DNA from 4 places in the Micromonospora sp. CPCC 205739 genome. Region 1 is predicted to be linked to each of the others. Evidence: riboswitches for the same ligand, from Rfam matches in the RefSeq annotation. Region 1 holds a riboswitch; each other region holds the start of a gene.
The links. Region 1 has a riboswitch for cyclic di-AMP ahead of V6U88_RS12135 (coiled-coil domain-containing protein). Riboswitches for the same ligand answer to the same signal wherever they lie in the genome.
Positions count from the first base shown of each region.

Region 2: linked by a shared signal. The riboswitch ahead of V6U88_RS26525 (transglycosylase family protein) and the one ahead of V6U88_RS12135 (coiled-coil domain-containing protein) in region 1 are both predicted to bind cyclic di-AMP.
Region 3: linked by a shared signal. The riboswitch ahead of V6U88_RS14890 (C39 family peptidase) and the one ahead of V6U88_RS12135 (coiled-coil domain-containing protein) in region 1 are both predicted to bind cyclic di-AMP.
Region 4: linked by a shared signal. The riboswitch ahead of V6U88_RS04210 (coiled-coil domain-containing protein) and the one ahead of V6U88_RS12135 (coiled-coil domain-containing protein) in region 1 are both predicted to bind cyclic di-AMP.

Region 1 covers NZ_JBAKHS010000006.1:105,852-110,441, reverse strand. The annotation lists gene V6U88_RS12145 (heavy metal translocating P-type ATPase) at 1-49, opposite strand, end outside; gene V6U88_RS12140 (YibE/F family protein) at 356-1,705, shown strand; cyclic di-AMP (ydaO/yuaA leader) riboswitch at 1,872-2,002, shown strand; gene V6U88_RS12135 (coiled-coil domain-containing protein) at 2,007-3,026, shown strand; gene V6U88_RS12130 (carbonic anhydrase) at 3,092-3,754, opposite strand; gene V6U88_RS12125 (helix-turn-helix transcriptional regulator) at 3,995-4,315, shown strand.
Region 2 covers NZ_JBAKHS010000025.1:39,947-44,536, reverse strand. The annotation lists gene nhaA (Na+/H+ antiporter NhaA) at 1-74, opposite strand, end outside; gene V6U88_RS26530 (universal stress protein) at 372-1,025, shown strand; gene V6U88_RS26525 (transglycosylase family protein) at 1,167-1,838, opposite strand; cyclic di-AMP (ydaO/yuaA leader) riboswitch at 1,837-2,009, opposite strand; gene V6U88_RS26520 (hypothetical protein) at 2,452-2,577, shown strand; gene V6U88_RS26515 (peptidoglycan-binding protein) at 2,579-3,463, shown strand; gene htpG (molecular chaperone HtpG) at 3,516-4,590, opposite strand, start outside.
Region 3 covers NZ_JBAKHS010000008.1:219,088-223,677, reverse strand. The annotation lists gene V6U88_RS14900 (hypothetical protein) at 1-487, shown strand, start outside; gene V6U88_RS14895 (hypothetical protein) at 642-1,403, shown strand; cyclic di-AMP (ydaO/yuaA leader) riboswitch at 1,705-1,846, shown strand; gene V6U88_RS14890 (C39 family peptidase) at 2,083-2,904, shown strand; gene V6U88_RS14885 (alpha/beta fold hydrolase) at 3,010-3,765, shown strand; gene V6U88_RS14880 (peptidoglycan-binding protein) at 3,815-4,590, opposite strand, start outside.
Region 4 covers NZ_JBAKHS010000002.1:55,621-60,210, forward strand. The annotation lists gene V6U88_RS04195 (1-phosphofructokinase family hexose kinase) at 1-772, opposite strand, end outside; gene V6U88_RS04200 (SRPBCC family protein) at 842-1,381, shown strand; gene V6U88_RS04205 (hypothetical protein) at 1,397-1,903, opposite strand; gene V6U88_RS04210 (coiled-coil domain-containing protein) at 2,021-3,076, opposite strand; cyclic di-AMP (ydaO/yuaA leader) riboswitch at 3,081-3,212, opposite strand; gene V6U88_RS04215 (cation diffusion facilitator family transporter) at 3,354-4,268, opposite strand; gene V6U88_RS04220 (HelD family protein) at 4,461-4,590, opposite strand, start outside.

The DNA.
Region 1 (4,590 bases):
GGTGCTGGTCCGGCGCCGGGTGCCGGGCAGGTCCGGCGTGCTGGTCCATGCCCCCAAGATGCCTGGTGGGCGCGCTGCCGGTGGTGCGAACCGGGCGGACCCACAGCGAACCTCGCTACGATTCTCCGGCCATGACACTCCGCCCGCCGCTGCTGCGGCCCCGCGTACCGCGTCGGGGTCCGCTGCCGTGGCGATCCACCCGGGCGGCTCGCCGACCGCGCGACCCGCTCACCCTGCGTGAGCACGCTGGCACCCGGGGGCGAGACTTCGGTACGCGCCCCGGTGCGCACCGCCGGCCGGTGAACCGACCGGCCGGCTGACACGTACCCCGCCCTGGATCGTTGGGAGACTCGCAATGGGCGCCGACCACACCCGTCCCGCTCCGTCCGCCCCACCGGGGGTGCGGCGGATCCTCGTCGCGACCGTGGTCCCGCTGTTCGTCATCACGGTGATCGCCGCGCTGGTGCTCTGGCCGCGCGACTCCCGGCAGGCCGACGGCGGTGCCGAGCCGCCGCGGCACCACGGGACGGTGACCCGCGTGCTGACCGAGCCCTGCCCGCCGACACCCGAGGTCCCCGACGGGTCGCCCGGCGCGGCCGAGGGTCCGTGCGGGACGGTGACGGTCAAGGTCGAGCAGGGTCCGGACAGCGGGCAGCAGGTGCAGACCCCGGTACCGGCCGGCCCGGGCGCGCCCACCGTGGCGGTGGGCGACGAGGTGGTGCTGGTCCAGCTCTCCGACCCGGCCGACCCCACCGCCAGCAGCTACCAGATCGCCGAGCACCAGCGGGGCAAGCCGCTGATCTGGCTGGTCGCGCTCTTCGCGGCGGCGATCGTGGCGTTCGGCCGGCTGCGCGGGCTGGCCGCACTGGCCGGGCTGGGCGCCAGCTTCGCCATCCTGCTCACCTTCGTCGTGCCCGGCATCGGCGCGGGCGGCTCGCCGCTGCCGATCGCGATCACCGGCTCGGCGCTGATCATGTTCGTGGTGCTGTACCTGACCCACGGGATCACCGCGCAGACCTCGGTGGCGGTCCTCGGCACGCTCGGCAGCCTGGTGCTGACCGGGGTCCTCGGCAGCCTGGCCACCGCCGCCGCCCACCTGACCGGGTTCGGCAGCGAGGAGGCCACCACGCTGTCGATGTACCAGCGCGACGTCGACCTGCACGGGCTGCTGCTGGCCGGCATCATCATCGGTTCGCTCGGCGTGCTCGACGACGTCACCGTCACCCAGGCCGCCACGGTCACCGAGCTGTCGCACGCCAACCCCGGCCTGTCCCGCATCCAGCTCTACCGGGCCGCCACCCGGGTCGGCCGGGCGCACATCGCCTCCACGGTCAACACCATCGTGCTCGCGTACGCGGGCGCGTCGCTGCCGCTGCTGCTCCTGCTCACCGCCGACAGCCGGTCGGTGAGCCAGATCCTCACCAGCGAGTTCCTGGCCCAGGAGATCGTCCGCAGCGCGGTGGCGACACTCGGCCTGATCGCCGCCGTACCGCTGACCACCGCGCTGGCCGCGCTGGTCGCCACCGCCGGTCGCGGCCCGGCGTCCGATTCGGCGTCGGGCGAGGGCCCGGCACCGACGCCCCGCCCCTCCGCCGACCGGGACGCGGCGCTCGAGGCGCTGAGCGCGTCGCGCCCCGGCGGACCGTCCACCCCGGCCCCCGCACGGTGGCCCGACCCGGAAAGGAGCACGGACACCGCATGGTGAAACTCCGCTGCGTGACCGACGCCGACGCGGAACCTGACGAACGCGTCACTCGTCACGTACCGCCACGACGAAATAACGCTTTTAGTCGGGTTCTGGACGTAGATCCCCGGTACGACTGTCAGGTAACCTCGCTGCCGGTCACCGCCGAAGGCGCGCAGCGGCGCCTGCGGTGCCGCCGCCCAATCGCCGTGAGGCGAGCCGGGGAACCAGGTACATGGGGTGAATCCGCGCGAGCGGTAGGGGCCACTTCCGTCCCGAACCCGTCAGCTAACCCGGTCGGCGGTCGACGGAAGGGAACACTGTGACGGCACCCCTGCGCCGCTGGTTGACTCCGGTGGTGGCCGTGTTCGCCGCTCTGGCCATCCTCGCCGGCCCGACAGCCGCGACTGCCGCGCCCTCGACCCCCACCCCCTCGGGGCACGAGGAGGACGAGGAGCCCAAGCTGCTCACCGACGTCATCGAGCTGCGCAACCGCGAGTACTCGAAGGCGAAGACCCAGCTGGAGAAGTCCAAGAAGCGCCAGCAGCAGCTCGGGCGGGAGGTGAAGCGCGCGCAGGACGAGCTGGAGGCGTTGCGGCCGCAGGTCTCGCAGATCGCGGCGCAGTCGTACCGGACCGGCCGGATCGGCGCGGTGGCGGCGCTGCTGGAGAGCAGCGGGCCGGACTCGTTCGTCCAGCGCGCCGCCGTGCTGGACGAGCTGAACATGGTCAACGGGCAGAAGCTGGCCAGGGTCACCGCCGCCAAGAACCGCGCGGAGCAGGCCAAGCTGGCCCTCGACGCCGAGGTCCGCGAGCAGCAGAAGCTCACCAACGACATGGCCCGGGAGAGCCGGGAGGCGGAGAAGGCCCTCGCGCTGGTCGGTGGCCGGGGCTTCACCGGCGGCCTGGTCGACGCGACCTCGCCGGTCGCCCGGATCGCTCCCGGCCGGACGGCGGACGGCGGCTGGCGCCCCGAGTCGCGCACCGAGGACGACCCGACCACCTCCGGCACCATCACGCCACGCACCCTGCACGCGTACAAGGAGGTCCGGCGGGCCGGCTTCAAGCGGTTCGTCGGCTGCTACCGGCCGGGCGGGCCGTGGGAGCACCCGAAGGGCAAGGCCTGCGACTGGTCGTTGCAGAGCAGCGGCTTCGCGCCCTGGCACAACAACGACACCCGGATGTACGGCAACAACCTCGCCGCGTTCCTGATCCGCAACGCCGACCGGCTCGGCATCTACTACGTGATCTGGAACCGGCAGATCTGGTTCCCGGCGACCGGATGGAAGTCGTACAGCGGACCGTCGGACCACACCGACCACGTGCACATGTCGATGTTGTAGCGCGCGACGCGTACCGAACGAGGGCCGTCCCCGGTGGGGGGCGGCCCTCGTCGCGTCGCGGGGTGTCAGCCGGTGACGGCGCTCGCCTGGCCGGCCTGGGCCGGCACGGCGGCGGACCCGCCGGCGGGTACCGCGGCCACCGTGCGCACCTCGCCGGCGCTGAGCCGGTACGACATGCCGACCACCGCGCAGCGCCCGGCGGCGACCGCGTCGGCCAGTACGGCGGAGTTGCCGAGCAGCGTCTCCACGGTGTGCCCGATGTGGATGTCCACGATCCCGTCGACGTCGTCGACGCCCTGCTCGGCCGCCCGCCGGAGGCTGGGCACCACCGCGTCCACCACCGCCCGCAGGTGCCCGGCCGGGGCCGTGCCCGTCCGTACCGCGTCCCGGGCGGCCTGCACGGCGCCGCAGGAGTCGTGCCCGAGCACCACCACGAGCGGGGTGCCCAGGACACTCACCGCGTACTCGACGCTGCCCAGCACCTCGGGGCCCGCGGTGTGTCCGGCGGTCCGGACCACGAAGAGGTCACCCAGGCCCCGGTCGAAGATGATCTCGGCGGCGAGGCGGGAGTCGGAGCAGCCGACGATCACCGCGAACGGGTGCTGACCGTCGGCGACCGCCGCCCGGTGTCGGGAGTCCTGGTTGGGGTGGCGCTGCGCGCCGGTCACGAAGCGCCGGTTGCCGGCGTGCAGCTCGGCGAGTGCCTGCGTCGGATCGGTCAGGGTCATTGACTCACCTCGGTCCCTCGCGAGATCGACCTGGTCAGAGCCGGCCGGCGACGGAGGCGGCCTCGCCGCCCACCGTCACACGCAGCGAAAGATACGTCAAGGTATACGTGATATGGATTTCATACATTGCCGCGACGTCGGCACCGTGTTTCGCCGCCGTGCCCACGGGCCGGCCGGACGGCCTCGGGGTGCGCGGAGGCCAGGGCGGAAAAGCCGGCCGGCTGGCCATACCATGACGGGATGGCGACGACTGCGCAGAACGGGAGCACCCGGAACTGGACGTTCCTCACCAACCACGCACACGTGCTGCTCGCCATCGCCCGCAACCCCACCGCCCGGCTGCGCGACGTCGCCGATGAGGTCGGAGTGACCGAACGCGCCGCACAGGCGATCGTCGCCGACCTGGAGGCCGGCGGCTACCTGCGCCGCACCCGGGTGGGCCGGCGCAACGAGTACACGGTCAACCCGCGCGGCCACTTCCGGCACCCGGCCGAGTCCGACCGCCAGGTAGGCGACCTGCTCGCCCTCTTCACCACCACGCCCGCCGAGTCCACCTCCTGAGAGCCGCCGCGCGCGCATCACGGACCCGGCCCTCCGCCAGCCCCGGGTCACCGTCCTCGGGCGACCCCACCGCACCCGCCGGCCCGTCCGGCCACCATCGCAGCCGTGGCTCGGAGTGCGCCACCACCGGGACCAACAGCAGCACAGCGGCGGCGAGGATCGGGAACCGTCGCCGTGCCCTGCCGGGCCACCCGCTACCCGCACGTTCCCGCCGGGCCCGCGCTGCGGCTGCCACGCCGGGCCCGGAAGGGCCGGGCTGCCCGTCGCCCCGCGAC
Region 2 (4,590 bases), on a different contig from region 1:
GCGGAGATGCGGCTGGTCTCGCCCCACGAGTGTCGGGCGAACAGGCTGGTACGGCGCCGGGTGGCGTCGGTCACGGAAACTCCTCGTCGGCAGGGGTCGCGTCATCCATCGCCGACCAGACTTCCCGGCACACCTGGGCCAACCCTATCCGCCGCCGCGGCGGACACATCGACCGTCGCGACGGCCCGCGCTCGTGGTCCGGCGCGGTGACTGTCCTGGTACCCGACGGCCGCCCGACGAATCATGCCGGGTGGTCCAGCCCGTCGCCGCGCGCCAGCCGGCGAGAAGAGTGACCCGAGTCGACGAGTCATGCGCATCCTCCCCGGCCGGGAGCGGCGGCTTACCCGGGGGCGGGTCGGGTATGCACGCGCGTGGACCAGTGGTGGTGGGTGCTCCTCGCGGTGGTGGTCTGGCTGGCGACCGGCCTGCTGACCGCGGCCGTCTTCGTCACCCGCGGTGGGCACCGCAACCTGCTCTGGTACCTGGTCGGGGGCCTGCTGGGGCCGCTCTTCGTACCCATCGCGGTAGAGCGTGGCCGGGCGGGTACCCGGCGGGTCGAGGTGCGGTCCCGGCCGCCCGCGCCGACCGGGACGGGACTGCGGGTCCTCGTCGGCGTGGACGGCTCCCCGGACTCCGACCGGGCCCTGCGCGCCGTCGTGCGCGCGCTGGGCGGCACCGCCAGCGAACTGGTGCTGGTCGCGGTGACCAGCCCGGACCTGGTCGACGTCGAGGCGACCGAGGAGGACCGCCGGATCCGCCGGATGCTCGACGACCGGGCGGACGCGCTGCCGGCGGAGTTGCCGCAGCCGAGCATCGAGGTGGTCGTCGGTCATCCGGCCGACGGGCTGCTGGCGGTGGCCGAGGCCCGCGACGTCGACCTGCTGGTCGTGGGTCGGGGCGGTCACGGGCTCGGCGAGCGACTGCTCGGCAGCGTCGCCGAGGACCTGGCGCACCGTTCTCCCCGCGCCGTGCTGCTCGGCAGCCTGCCCGACCGGGCCGGGTCACCTCCGGCCCGGGACGGTTGAACCGGGCGCGACGAGCACGCCGGCGACCGTCGCCGGGCCGGCGCGGACCCGTGAGCGCCCGGCCGCGGGCGGCGGCCGGGCGCTCACGTGTTCGGGTGTGACCTGCCCGTCCGGCCCCCTGCGGGGCCGGACGGGACGGGATCAGAGGGCGAGCTTCTGACCCGGGAAGATCAGGCCCGGGTCGGCGCCGACGACACCCTTGTTGCGCTCGTACAGCGGGCGCCAGCCACCGGCCAGGCCCCGGGCGTCGGCGATCTTCGACAGCGTGTCGCCCGGCTTGACGACGTGGACCTTGCCCGTGCCGGCCGGCGCGCTGCGCCGCTGGCTGCGGCTGCTGGGCTGTTCCCCACGCGACGAGCGCTCCTTGGTGGTGGCCCGCGTGGCGCGCCGCTCCGACTTCTGCGACTTCTGCGACTTCTCGGAGCTGCCGGCGTAGCTCTTGGTGGAGCCGCCCTTCTTGCCGCAGGTCGGCCAGGCGCCGATGCCCTGACCGTCGAGCACCTTCTCGGCGATGGCGATCTGCTCGCCCCGGCTGGCCAGGTCGGCGCGGGAGGCGTACTTCTTGCCGCCGTAGCCGGACCAGGTGCTCTGCGAGAACTGCAGGCCGCCGTAGTAGCCGTTGCCGGTGTTGATGTGCCAGTTGCCGCCGGACTCGCACTGGGCGATCGCGTCCCAGTTGACGCTGGCGGCGCTCGCCGGCGACGCCGGTGCCAGCACGGCGGCGACTCCGGTGACCGCACCGACGGCGAGCGTGCCGAGGGCGATGCGGCGCGAGCTGACCCGTCGGTGACGGGCGGTGTATTCAGTTGCCATGTGGATTCCTCCACGCCGACGAGGTGAGCTGTCGGGTTCGGGCCGAGGAGCCCGGCCGCCGTGGCGGCTTCACCCCGAGGTGACGTGCACCGAGGAACGTGTGGGTCCCCCGCTCCATGCCCGGTGACAAGGTCCCAGCGGCCGGCGGCATGGATTAGGCGTTACCGGCCGTGGTGTCCGCGATCGCGAACACCAACGACGTTAGGAACCGTTTCGGCGGATTGCCCACCTCTTGTGAAGTTCTTCACCCGGCTGAGCGACGGCGCCGTGCTTCGAGTTGCGGGTTGGTCGGCGGTGCTCTACAAGGGCCGGTCGGGAACCTGTCACGACTGGGCCGAAAGCCTCGCTCCGAGCGGCGGATCAGGTGCCGTCCCCTCGCCGTTTTCGCTGGTCAGGCGGCCTCGATCGGTGGCCCGCGCCGCTGGACGGTCAGCGTTGCCGCTGATTGGCGACTCATGTCTGGGCAGCCCGGCCGCCGACTCGGACGGTAGGGAGCAGAGCGCGGCCGCGGCGCCGACGCGTCGGACCCGCCGGTTGCCGGGCGCCGGTGCCCTGGCCAGCACGATCCGCCCCGGTTCGCGGCGGTCGACCATCCGCGAGAGGAAGGACCTTCATGGACGCCGTAAGCATCGACACCGACTACCTCGTCGCCACCTTGGACGAGGACGACGACCCGGAGAGCCTGGCCGGCGACGAGGTCGACTTCGACCTGGCCGCCGCGCTGGAAGAGGAGGAGTGAGATGGGCGTGCACCTGGCGCCCGCGCTGCGGGTGCTGCGCGAGGAGATAGACACCCGATGGCCGCAGCGGGACCGCAAGTCCGACGGCTGGTTGGGCGACGCCAGTCACCAGGCGCGCCGCTCGGACCATAATCCGGACAGTGACGACCAGTCGGTCAACGCGGTGGACGTGGACGTCGACGGGATCGACCCGCTGCTGGTCGTCCGGCAGGCCGTCAGCCATCCGTCCACCCAGTACGTCATCTACGACCGGAAGATCTGGAGCCGTACCCGCAGCTTCCGGCCGGCCCGGTACACCGGGCCGAACCCGCACGACAAGCACCTGCACGTCAGCGTCAGCCACCAGCGGAGCCTGGAGGACAGCCGCCACCCGTGGGGCATCGCCACCGCCACGACTGCGCGGCTCGGCGACCGGTTGCTGCGCGCCGGCTGTCGGGGCGGCGACGTCCGGGAGTTGCAGGCCGTCGCCAACCGCCTCGGGGCCCGGCTGACGGCCGACGGGGTGTTCGGGCCGGCCGTGGCCGCCTGGGTACGGTCGTTCCAGACCGCCCGGAAGCTCACCGCCGACGGGGTGGTCGGCCCGCGTACCGTGGCGGCCCTGCGCGCGGCCGTCAAGCCGGCCCCGTCGGTGCCCAGCGGGCGACCGGCGACGCCGGTGTCCGAGGTCAGACCGGGCTCGCGGACGCTGCGGCGCGGCAGCAAGGGCGGGGACGTGGCCTTCGTCCAGCGGTTCGTCGGCGCGAAGCGGTGCGGCCCCGCGAGCGGCGCCTTCGACGCCAAGACCGAGGCCGGGGTGCGCTGGTACCAGGGCATGCGGGGGCTGACCGTGGACGGGGTGGTCGGCCCGGCCACCTGGGCGGCGATGGGCGTGCGGGTCGGTTCCTGACTGAGCAGGCGGCCCCGGCCCGGCGCTGCACCGGACCGGGGCCGTCGTCGCGTCAGAGGGTGCGGGCCAGCCGGTCGGCGAGGAGCCGGGCGAAGCGGGCCGGGTCGGCCAGGTCGCCGCCCTCGGCGAGCAGCGCCATGCCGTACAGCAGCTCGGCGGTCTCGGTGAGCGCCGCGGAGTCGCCACCGCGCTCGTGCGCGGCGCGCAGGCCGGTGACCAGCGGGTGGGTCGGGTTGAGTTCGAGGATGCGCAGGACCTTCGGCACCTCCTGCCCCATCGCGCGGTACATCTTCTCCAGCGTCGGGGTGATGTCGTGCGCGTCGCCGACGAGGCAGGCCGGCGAGGTGGTCAGGCGGGACGAGAGCCGCACCTCCTTGACGCTGTCGGCGAGCGCGCCGCCGAGGAAGCCGAGCAGGGCGGCGTACTCCTTGGTCTGCTGCTCCCGCTGGGTCTCGGCCTCCTCGCGTTCCTGCGCGGTGTCCAGGTCCACCTGTCCCTTGGCGATCGAGCGCAGCGGCCGGCCGTCGAACTGCGCCACCCGCTCCACCCAGACCTCGTCGACCGGGTCGGTGAGCAGCAGCACCTCGTAGCCCTTGGCGCGGAACGCCTCCATGTGCGGGGAGTTCTCCAGCGTCGCCCGGGTCTCACCGGTGGCGTAGTAGATCTCCTCCTGGCCGTCCTTCATCCGCTCGACGTAGTCGCGCAGGGTGGTCTGCTCGGCGGCGTCGTGGGTGGAGGCGACGGAGACGACGTCGAGGATCGCCTGCTGGTTGTCCGGGTCCTCCAGCAGCCCCTCCTTGACGACCCGGCCGAACTCCGACCAGAACGTCCGGTACCGCTCGGGGTGCTCGGCGCGCATCTCCTTGACGGTGGCGAGCACCTTGCGGACCAGCCGGCGGCGGACGATCTGGATCTGCCGGTCCTGCTGAAGGATCTCCCGGGAGATGTTCAGCGACAGGTCGTGCGCGTCCACCACGCCCTTGACGAAGCGCAGGTAGTTGGGCATGAGCGCGGCGCAGTCGTCCATCACGAAGACCCGCTTGACGTAGAGCTGCACTCCGCGCCGACCGTCGGCCAGGTACAGGTCGAACGGGGCGTGCGTGGGGATGAAGAGCAGCGCCTCGTAC
Region 3 (4,590 bases), on a different contig from region 1:
GCCCACCAGTCCGTTGTGGTGGGTCGCGCGCTGGAGTTCCCGGCTGCTGACCGGCCTCGCCCTGGCGGTCGCGCTCTCCCTCGGCGGTTCGGCCGCGCCCGACGCCGGCGCGCTCGCCGCCGCCCCGCGCCCAGCCAACGCGCCGGCCTTCGCCGACCTGGCGGTTCCCGACGTGTCCGCCGTCCGCGCGGCCGCCGTCGACCTCGCCGCCGTCCCCGCCACCCTCGTCGTCACGTTCGCTGACGGCTCCGCCGCGACGCTCACCGCCGGCCCCGCCGCGACGCTCACCTCCGGGCCCGCCGTCACGCTCGGCGTCGGGGACGCCCAGCGCGCGGGCCGCGCCCTCGTCGCCGCGCCCGCCGCCCCACTCGACCCGGTCGCCTCGATCGACCCGGCCGGCCGGCCGGCCCACCCGGTCACCGCGCCGCTGCCCCTGGCCGGGCTGGCCGTCGGCGCCACCGGTCCCCGCGCCCCGCCGCTCGGCTGACCGCCCACGCGGGGGTGACCCGCGACCGCACCTGTCGAGAACCCCATCACCGCACACGCCCGCCGGTACGCGTCGTCGCCCTCGGCCTCGCCCCGCCGCCCCCGGGCCGCGTGCAAACTCCTCATCCGCGTCCCCCTTCCGGGAGGTGCCGACCATGAACACCGTCGTCTACCAGTTCCTCGTCGAGGTCCCGACCGCCGCCGCCATCTGGTCGGCCCTGCTCGTGCTCGCCCTGACCGTGCTCACCGTGCTGGTCGCCCGCCCGGAGCGGGAGGCCGCCGCCGACCCGGCCGTCGATCCGTCCCCGGCCACCACCCCCGCGACGGAGCTGGCGGACCTGCGCCGGTACGCCGAGGAGGTCGCCGTCGCCGCGGCCGGCGCCGCCCAGACCGCCCGCCGGTGGCGGGAGGCCTGGCTGGCCGCGCAGGAGGAGGTGGACCGGGCCTGGGAGGCGTACGACGAGGCGGAGACCGCCGCCCGCCGCTTCGTCGGCGCCGCCGCGCTGCCCGCCCCGCACACCCCCCGCACGCCGGCCGAGTACGCGGGCCGGGAGCGTTGGCTGCACCAGGCGGCGGTGGCCGCCCACTGGCGGGGTGAGCTGCCCGTGGAGCGGCTGCGGGACGTCTTCGCGCACCGGGACGGCTGGGACCCCCGGCGGCACCCGGTCGAGCAGGAGGTGCTGCTGGCCCGGGCGGTCCGCGACGGCCGGCGGGACGCGTACCGGGTGGCGGCCGGGCGGGAGCGGTCGGCGTGGCGGGACGCCGAACTGGCCGCCGAGGCGGCCCGCGCCCTGGCCGCCGAGGCGTACGCGGCGGCGCAGCGGCTGCGTCCGGGGCGGGTGCCCGCGCCACGGGCGGCGACGGCGGCGGCGCGGACGACGCCCGCGGCGCGCTGGCGTCCGGCCCGGGTGGGCTGACGCGCGACCGAATCGTTACCTGAATTCCGTGAGTCGCGTCACCGGAATCGGGGAAACGGTCATCGGTAACAGTCGGTGACATCGATCGCCGCGAACGGCGGACCTTGCTGCCCGGCTGTCCGGTTGTGACCCGACCGTGCCATAACAAACGCCTGTCCCATTGAGTGACGTCAGTGCCGAACTGTACGGCAAATTCGTGGCACCGATCATGTTTACGCAGCTGGGGACGCTTGGCGGGCAGGTGGAGCGGCCAGTAGTGTCGCCCCGGTCCGGTGCGGTTTCCGATCGCAAGAGGCGACGCCGCGCCGACCCGCTCAATCGTGATTTCCACGAACCGGGGACCCACGCACGTCTGGGGTGAATCCGCGGGCCACGGCCCGTGGTAGGGCGCTCTTCCCGCCCGAATCCGTCAGCTAACCCGGTAGGCGGTGTCGGAAGGAGTTTCCACTTCGTGCAGCACTCTCGCATCCCTCGGCTTTCTCTCCACCTCGGTACCGGGGTGTTCCCGCAGGTCCGCCGCGCCCTCGCGCGCTGATCCGGCCCACACCCCGCCGCCCGGCCACTGCCCGGGCGCACCCCCGCCGAGCGGCCCCCACACCGGTCCTGACACCGCGGGTGACGTCCCGTCACGCGCCGGCCCGGCACGCCGCTCCCGCCCTCGTACCGTGGAGGAAAACACGTGAAGCACACCCTGAAGCGGCAGCTGCGCCGGCTGGCCGGCGAGCGGTCGTACCAGCTTGTCGCCGGTTCGGCCGCCGCGCTCGTGCTGGTCTCCGGCGCCACCACCCTGCTCGCCGACGAGGCGCCCGCCCGCCAGCAGACCTCGGCCGCCGTCGCCGCCGAGGTGGCGCCCCGGCTGGACGACATCGCCACCCGCGGCCAGGCCCGCGCCGCCACCAATCACCGCCCGTCGCCCTCGCCGAGTGCCTCGCCGTCGGCCGCCACCAGGGGCAAGGCGGACCCGGACCTGACCCGCAAGGCGGCCCCCAAGCCGCCGTCGACCAAGGTCCTGCGGATCGACTACCAGGCGCAGAACACCTACTACAACTGCGGCCCGGCGGCGGTGCGCAACGCGCTCAGCGCGGCCGGCGTCGAGCGCAGCCAGGACGAGCTGGCCGGTCCGCTCGGCACCACCGAGATGGGCACCAACTCGGCGCGGGACACCACCCGGGTCCTGAACCAGTCGGTCAAGGGCGACCCGTACCGCACCCGGATGTTCGAGGGCACCCCCAGCTCCGCGCAGATCGACCGGCTCCAGGCCGACGTCATCGAGGCGATCAACGACGGGCGGGGTGTCGTCGCGAACGTGGCGGGGTCCGCCACCGACACCGCCGGTGGCTGGCACTCCTTCCCGGGCGGCCACTACATCGCCGTGGTCGGCTACAAGAACGACGGCCGTACGGTCCGGATCGCCGACTCGGCGGACCCGAACGTGCCGACGTACTGGATCAGCACCATCGACCTGGCGAACTGGATCGCCACCCGCGGCTACTCGGCCTGATCCGCACCGCCACACGTACGGGCACCGGCTCCCCTGGGAGTCGGTGCCCGTCGTCGTCGGAGCGGGTCTCGCGCGGCGGAACCGGGCGATGGCACACTGCGCCCCATGACCGACGACTCGGGTACCCGCCGACTGCTGTTGCTGCTGCACGGGATGGGCGCCACCGGCGACGTGTGGCTGCCCTGGGCGCCGTTGCTGGAGCATCGCTGGCCGGGGCGCTGGCTGGCGCCGGACCTGGCCGGGCACGGCTTCTCGCCGCCACTGCCGGGCTACTCCTTCGCCGGGCTCGCCGGCCAGGTCGCGGCGGGGCTCGTCCCGGCGGCCGAGGGCGCGCGGCCGGGTGAGCGGCTGGTGGTCCTCGGGCACTCCCTCGGCGGGGTGGTCGCGCTGGCGCTGGCCGCCCGCGAGGCGGGGCTGCCGGTCGACGCGGTGGTGGGGCTGGGCATCAAGGCGGTCTGGTCGCCGACCGAGCTGGCCCGGGCGCGGGAGCTGGCCGAGCGGCCGGTGACCTGGTTCGCCACCCGGGACGAGGCGGCCCGCCGCTACCTGAAGGTGGCCGGCCTCGGCGGGTTGTTCGCGCCGGACCACCCGGTGGTCGACGCGGGCCTGCGCGTCGAGGACGGCCGCTGGCGGCTGGCCATGGACCCGGCCGCCTTCGCGGTCGGCGCGCCGGAGCTGCCCGCCCTGCTGGCCGCCACCGACGTCCCGGTGCTGCTGGCCCGGGGCGAGCACGACCCGATGGTCACCGACGCGCAACTCGCCGAGCTGGGCGTGCCGGTGGTGACCCTGCCCGGCCTCGGGCACAACGCGCACGTGGAGGACCCGGCGGCGGTGCTGGCCCTGCTCGACCCGTACCTGTGAGCGGCGGCGGGCGGCCGGGCCCTGGCCCGACCGCCCGCCCCCGGGTCGCTCAGTAGCTGCAGCCGCTGCTGGGCAGGCTGGCCGCGGCCGGCACCGTCGCGCCGTCGTAGATGGCCAGCAGCAACCGCTGCGGGCACCGGTTGACGCCGCCGACCCGGACCTCGATGTGCAGGTGCGGTCCGGTCACGTTGCCGGTGGCGCCGGTGTACCCGATGATCTGCCCGGCGCTGACCCGCGCGCCGGCGGCGACCGAGCGCGACGACAGGTGGCAGAACAGGTAGTACGCGCCGTCGTCGCCGGTGATCCCGACGCCGTAGCCGCAGCTGCCGCCGGCGTGGGACACGGTGCCGGCGGTGATCGCGTACGTGGTCACCCCGGTCTCGGTGGGCAGGTCGATCGCGGGGTAGTCGTGGTGCGGGTCGTCGTACTCGGAGCGGGGCAGCACCGACCGGTCGATGACCGGCGCCCAGGTGCCGCCGCCCCCACCGCCGCCGACCAGCCACTGCCAGGTGGTGGCGCCGACGGTGGTGCCGCCGGTGAGCCCCCGGCCGGACTTGAAGGCGGAGACCGCGGTGGTGGTCGAGGCGCCCCACACGCCGTCGACGGTGAGGCCGTAGCCGTACTTGTTCAGCGCCGTCTGCAACGCCCGTACGGCGTTGTTGTTCGCGCCGACGTCCAGGGTGACCACCAGCTTGCCCCAGGTCAGCGGCCCGACGATCCCGTCGGCCGCCAGCCCGTTGGCGGACTGGAAGGAGCTGGTCGCGGCGGCGGTGCCGGCGCTGTAGTACCCGTCGACGGTGAGCGTCCGGCCGTGGTGCCGGAGCA
Region 4 (4,590 bases), on a different contig from region 1:
CCGCGGCCACCCCGGCGGTCATCGAGTCGCCGGCCCCCCGCGGGTCGGCCGCCTCCAGCCGGGGCATCTCCACCTCGAACACCTCCCCGTCCACCAGCGCCAACGCCGGCCGGTCGGCCCGGCTCACCACCACGTTCTCCGCGCCGGAGGCGTGCAGGTCGTACATGGCCCGGGTCAGCTCGTCCTCCTCCGCGCCCGTGGCGCGCCCGTCGGCGATCAGCTCCTCGTGGCTGACCTTGAGGAAGAACACCCCGCTGGACAGCACCGCGGTCAGGTGCTCGCCGGCCAGGTCCACCACCACCCGCCCGCCGTTGGCGCCGAGGTCGGCGGCGAACCGGCGGTAGAGCTCGGCCGGGACGAGCGAGGGCTCGTTCGGGCCGCTGAGCACGCTGACCGGGGCGCGCAGCCCCTCACCGAGCGAGAGGTTGTAGAGCTCGTCCAGCTCGTGCCGGCTCAGCGGCGCGCCGGCCACGTCGACGATCTCGTGCCGGGCGCCGTCGCGGCGGTCGTGCACGTAGCCGCCGCTGCCCGAGTCCCGCCGTACCACCCGCAGGTCCACCCCCTCGGTGGCCAGCAGCGGCTCCAGCACCTGGCCGATCTCGCCGCCCAGCGTCGTGCAGAGCACCACCGGCACCCCCAGCGACAGGATCATCCGGGCCTGCCAGACGCCCTGCCCACCCGGATGCAGGTGCAGCTCCGGCTGCTCGCTGGGCTGCTCCACGGTCACCGTCAGCCGTGGCGTCGGCGCGAAGACCATCACGTGCCCGCTCATCCTTCGTACCCGTCCATGCCCCGCCTCCCGTGCGCCGTCGCGGGCCGGGTTCCCCGCCGGAGCAGCGTCATGCCGCCTGGCGTTGCCAGCCCGGCCGCCGTACGGGACGATCGGGCGACCGACGAGGGGTGGGAGGGTGGAGTGGTCCGGCGGGAGTCGTTCAGCTACACGGTGCAGGCGCGCTGTTCACGGGCGGACGCGGTGGCGCTGTTGAGCGATCCGGCCCGGCAGGGGGAGCTGCACCCGCTGATCGTCCGGGTGCGCCGGCTGCCCACCCGTCCCGGCGCGCGGGCCAGCTACGCCATCACCGACCGGCTGGAGCTGGGGCCGCTGCGCTTCCCGGTCACCTACCAGGCCGACGTCCTGGTGGTCTCCGACGGCGAGATCGTCACGGTGGCCCGGCAGCAGCCGGGGACGACGGTGCGCAACCACACCCGGCTGCGAGCGGAGGGCGACCTGCTGCGGATCGACGTGGAGATCACTCTCTCCGCGCCGGCGCCCCTGTTCGGGTACGCGTTCCGCCAGGCCCGGGCCGCGCACCTGGGCCTGGCCAGCCGGCTCGGCGCGGCGCTGGACCGGGAGGCCGACGGGGGCCCGGTGCCGAACTGAGCCGCCGACCCCCGCTCAGCGACGGCCGGCCGGCGTGGCCGCCGCCGTCCGGCGGGGCGGGACGGCGCGGCGGGTCCGGCCCCACGGCTTCCAGGTGGAGATCACGGCCATGGTGACCAGCAGGGTGGTGGAGACCGCCGGCGCGACCACCACGTCGATCCGCTGGTGTGCGGTGGCGTCCGGTCCGGCCGCCGCGCGCACGTTCGGCGTCAGCGCGAACAGCACCAGGCCGGTCATCACCGTGGTGAGCACCAGCTTGACCACCACCCAGCGCCAGCGCAGCAGCCCCCACGGGGTCAGCAGCGCGCTGGCCACGCCGACCAGCCAGACCAGCACGCTCAGCGGCGCGAAGAGCCAGGTGACCACCAGCGCCGCCGCCGGGTAGACCACCCCCGGGGCGGCCCCGCGCAACCCGGCGACGCCGAGGGTGAGCAGCACGAGGTCCGCGCCGAGCCAGCCCAGCGCGGTCACCAGGTGCAGGGTGAGCAGGGCCTTACGGGCGTGGGGGGAGAGTCGGCTCATGCCCCCGATGCTCGTCCGGCCGCCGCGGTCCGTCGTGGGCCGACCGACGACATCGCGCGTACGTCGGCGCGCGTACGGCGGGGCCCGTCCGTGCCGGACGGGCCCCGCCGGGTCGGTCTAGTAGACCGACAGGTGCACGTGGTTGGTGTGGTCGCTGGACGGGTCGCCGCCCGCCCCGCTGTACGACTTCCACCCGCTGCTGGGCAGCCAGATCTGCCGGTACCAGATCACGTAGAGCACGCCGAGCCGGTCGGCGTTGCGGATCAGGTACGCGGACAGGTTGTTGCCGTACGTCCGGTCGCCGCCGGTGGCGTCGCCGCCGAAGCCGTTCTTCTGGGCGGCGAAGTCGCAGGCCCGGCCCTTGGGATGCTCGCCGGCGCCACTGGGGCGGTAGCAGGAGACGTACCGGGTGAAGCCGGCCGCCTGGGCCTGCTTGAGCGCGTTGAGCATGCGCGGGGTGATGCAGCCGTTGGCCGGGGTCGGGTCGTTGACGCTGCACGACTCCGAGGGCCAGGACCCGTCGGGGTTGCGCGGCGCCGGCCGCGCGTTGGCGGTGGAGGTGCCCCGGTTGGCGCCGCCGCCGGCACGGGCGGCGGGCTTGTCGGCGGCGGCCACCGCGAGCGCCCGCTCGGCCTGCTGCTTGCGCTTGGCCATCACCGCGACCTGCTTGCGCTCCTCGACGATCTCCTTGTCGAGCGCGGCCCGGGTGCGGCTGGCCTCGTCGCGGGTGCGGATCAGGTTGCGCAGCTCCCGGTCCTCGTTGCTGGCGACGGTCTCCAGGGCCGCCGCCCGGTCCAGGAAGCCCTCCGGGCTGGTGCTGTTGAGCAGCGCCGACACCGGCCCGAGGCGCCCGGTCCGGTACGCCACGCCGGCGATCTCGCCGACCTTGCCGTGCCGGACGGTCAGCTCCGACTCGATGTTCTTGAGTTGGTCGTTCAGTTCCCGCTGCCGCTTGGTGGAGCGTTCCAGCGCCGCCTTGGCGTCGATCCAGCCCTTGCCCGCCGCGTCGAGCTGGGCGCGCAGTGCGGGGGTGCCGCCCTCGGGGTCGCCGGGGGCGGCGAGCCGGGTGGCGGGGGGAGCGGCGGTCGCCGGGAGCGGCGCGGACGACACGCCGAGGGCGAGCGCCGCGACGACCGCGGCCGCCAGCCGGGCAGTGGTACGTCGTACGTGCATGCACATGTCCTTCCGTCAGCCGCCGACCGGGTTAGCTGACGGGTTCGGGACGGAAGATCCCTACCGCTGACGCGGATGCACCCCACGAACTTGGTTCCCCGGCTCGCCCTGGCGGGCGATTAGGCGGCGGCCACCGCCGGCACCGGTGGGTGCCGCCTGGCGGAGGCCGGGACCGAGCCTACCGGTACGGAAGTGACGCCCGCCCGGTTCGTGACTCAGGGTACGGGAGTGAATCCTGGTGTAGGTGGCACAACAGGACAATAGGTGTCCGATTTCGTCACCACTCGACCTGCCCGCAGGCGCCGGGGGCGGCGCCGGGCTCGATCTGCAGGGTGGCGTGGTCGATGTGGAAGTCCTCGTGCAGGGCGGTGCGGGCGGCGGCGAGCACGGTGCCGACCTCGGCGCCGGGGGCCATGGTGAGGTGGGCGGAGGCGACGTCCATGCCGGAGGTGAGCGTCCAGACGTGCAGGTCGTGCACCTCGGCGACGCCGGGGACGGCGATCAGCCGGTCGTGCACGGCGGTCACCTGGAGGTGCTCCGGGGCGGCCTGGACCAGGATCCGGACCGCCGCCCGGCCGAGCCGCCAGGTCCGGGGGAGGATGAACAGGGCGATCGCGACCGCCACCGCCGGGTCGGCCCACCACCAGCCGGTGCCGGCGATGAGCAGCGCGGCGCCGATCACGCCGACCGAGCCGAGCAGGTCGCCGAGCACCTCCAGGTACGCCCCGCGCAGGTTGATGCTCTCCTGCGCCCCCGGACGCAGCAGCGCGAACGCGACGAGGTTGGCCAGCAGGCCGAGCACCGCCACGGCCAGCATCGGCCCGGTCCGTACCTCCGGCGGATCCTCGAACCGGCGTACCGCCTCGACCAGCACGTAGACCGCCACCCCGCTGAGCAGGACGGCGTTGGCGAGCGCGGCCAGCACCTCCAGCCGGTAGAGCCCGAAGGTGCGTTGCGGGTCCCGGTCCCCGTGCCGGATGGCGGTGATGGCGGCCAGCGCCATGCCGATGCCGAGCACGTCGGTGAACATGTGCCCGGCGTCGGAGAGCAGGGCCAGCGAACCGGTGGCGAACGCGGCGACCGCCTCGACCACCATCAGCGCGGCGAGCAGCGCGAAGGCCGCCCAGAGCCGGCCCCGGTGGCGGTGCGCGGCGTTCGCCACCGACCCGTGGTGGTCATGACCTGCGCCCACGCCCACACCTTCCGTCGCCACCGCGCCCCGAGCCCAACCTATGCTCACATCGCTATATGTGCAACTGACCGGTCCACCTCACCCACCCCGTCGGGCCGCACCTTCAGAAGAAGCGTGGCTGTTCCGCGCGCGGAGGCCCCTCCTTCTCCGAAACTGCGCGATCCGGAGCGGGGGTGCGGGAGGGGGTGGGGGTCAGGGGGTGGGGTCGATGGTGGTGAGGCGTTGGGTGGCGCGGGAGAGGGCGACGTAGAGGGTGCGGACGCCCGAGCCGGGGTCGGCGCGGATCTCGCTGGGGGCGACCAGCACGACGCCGTCGTACTCC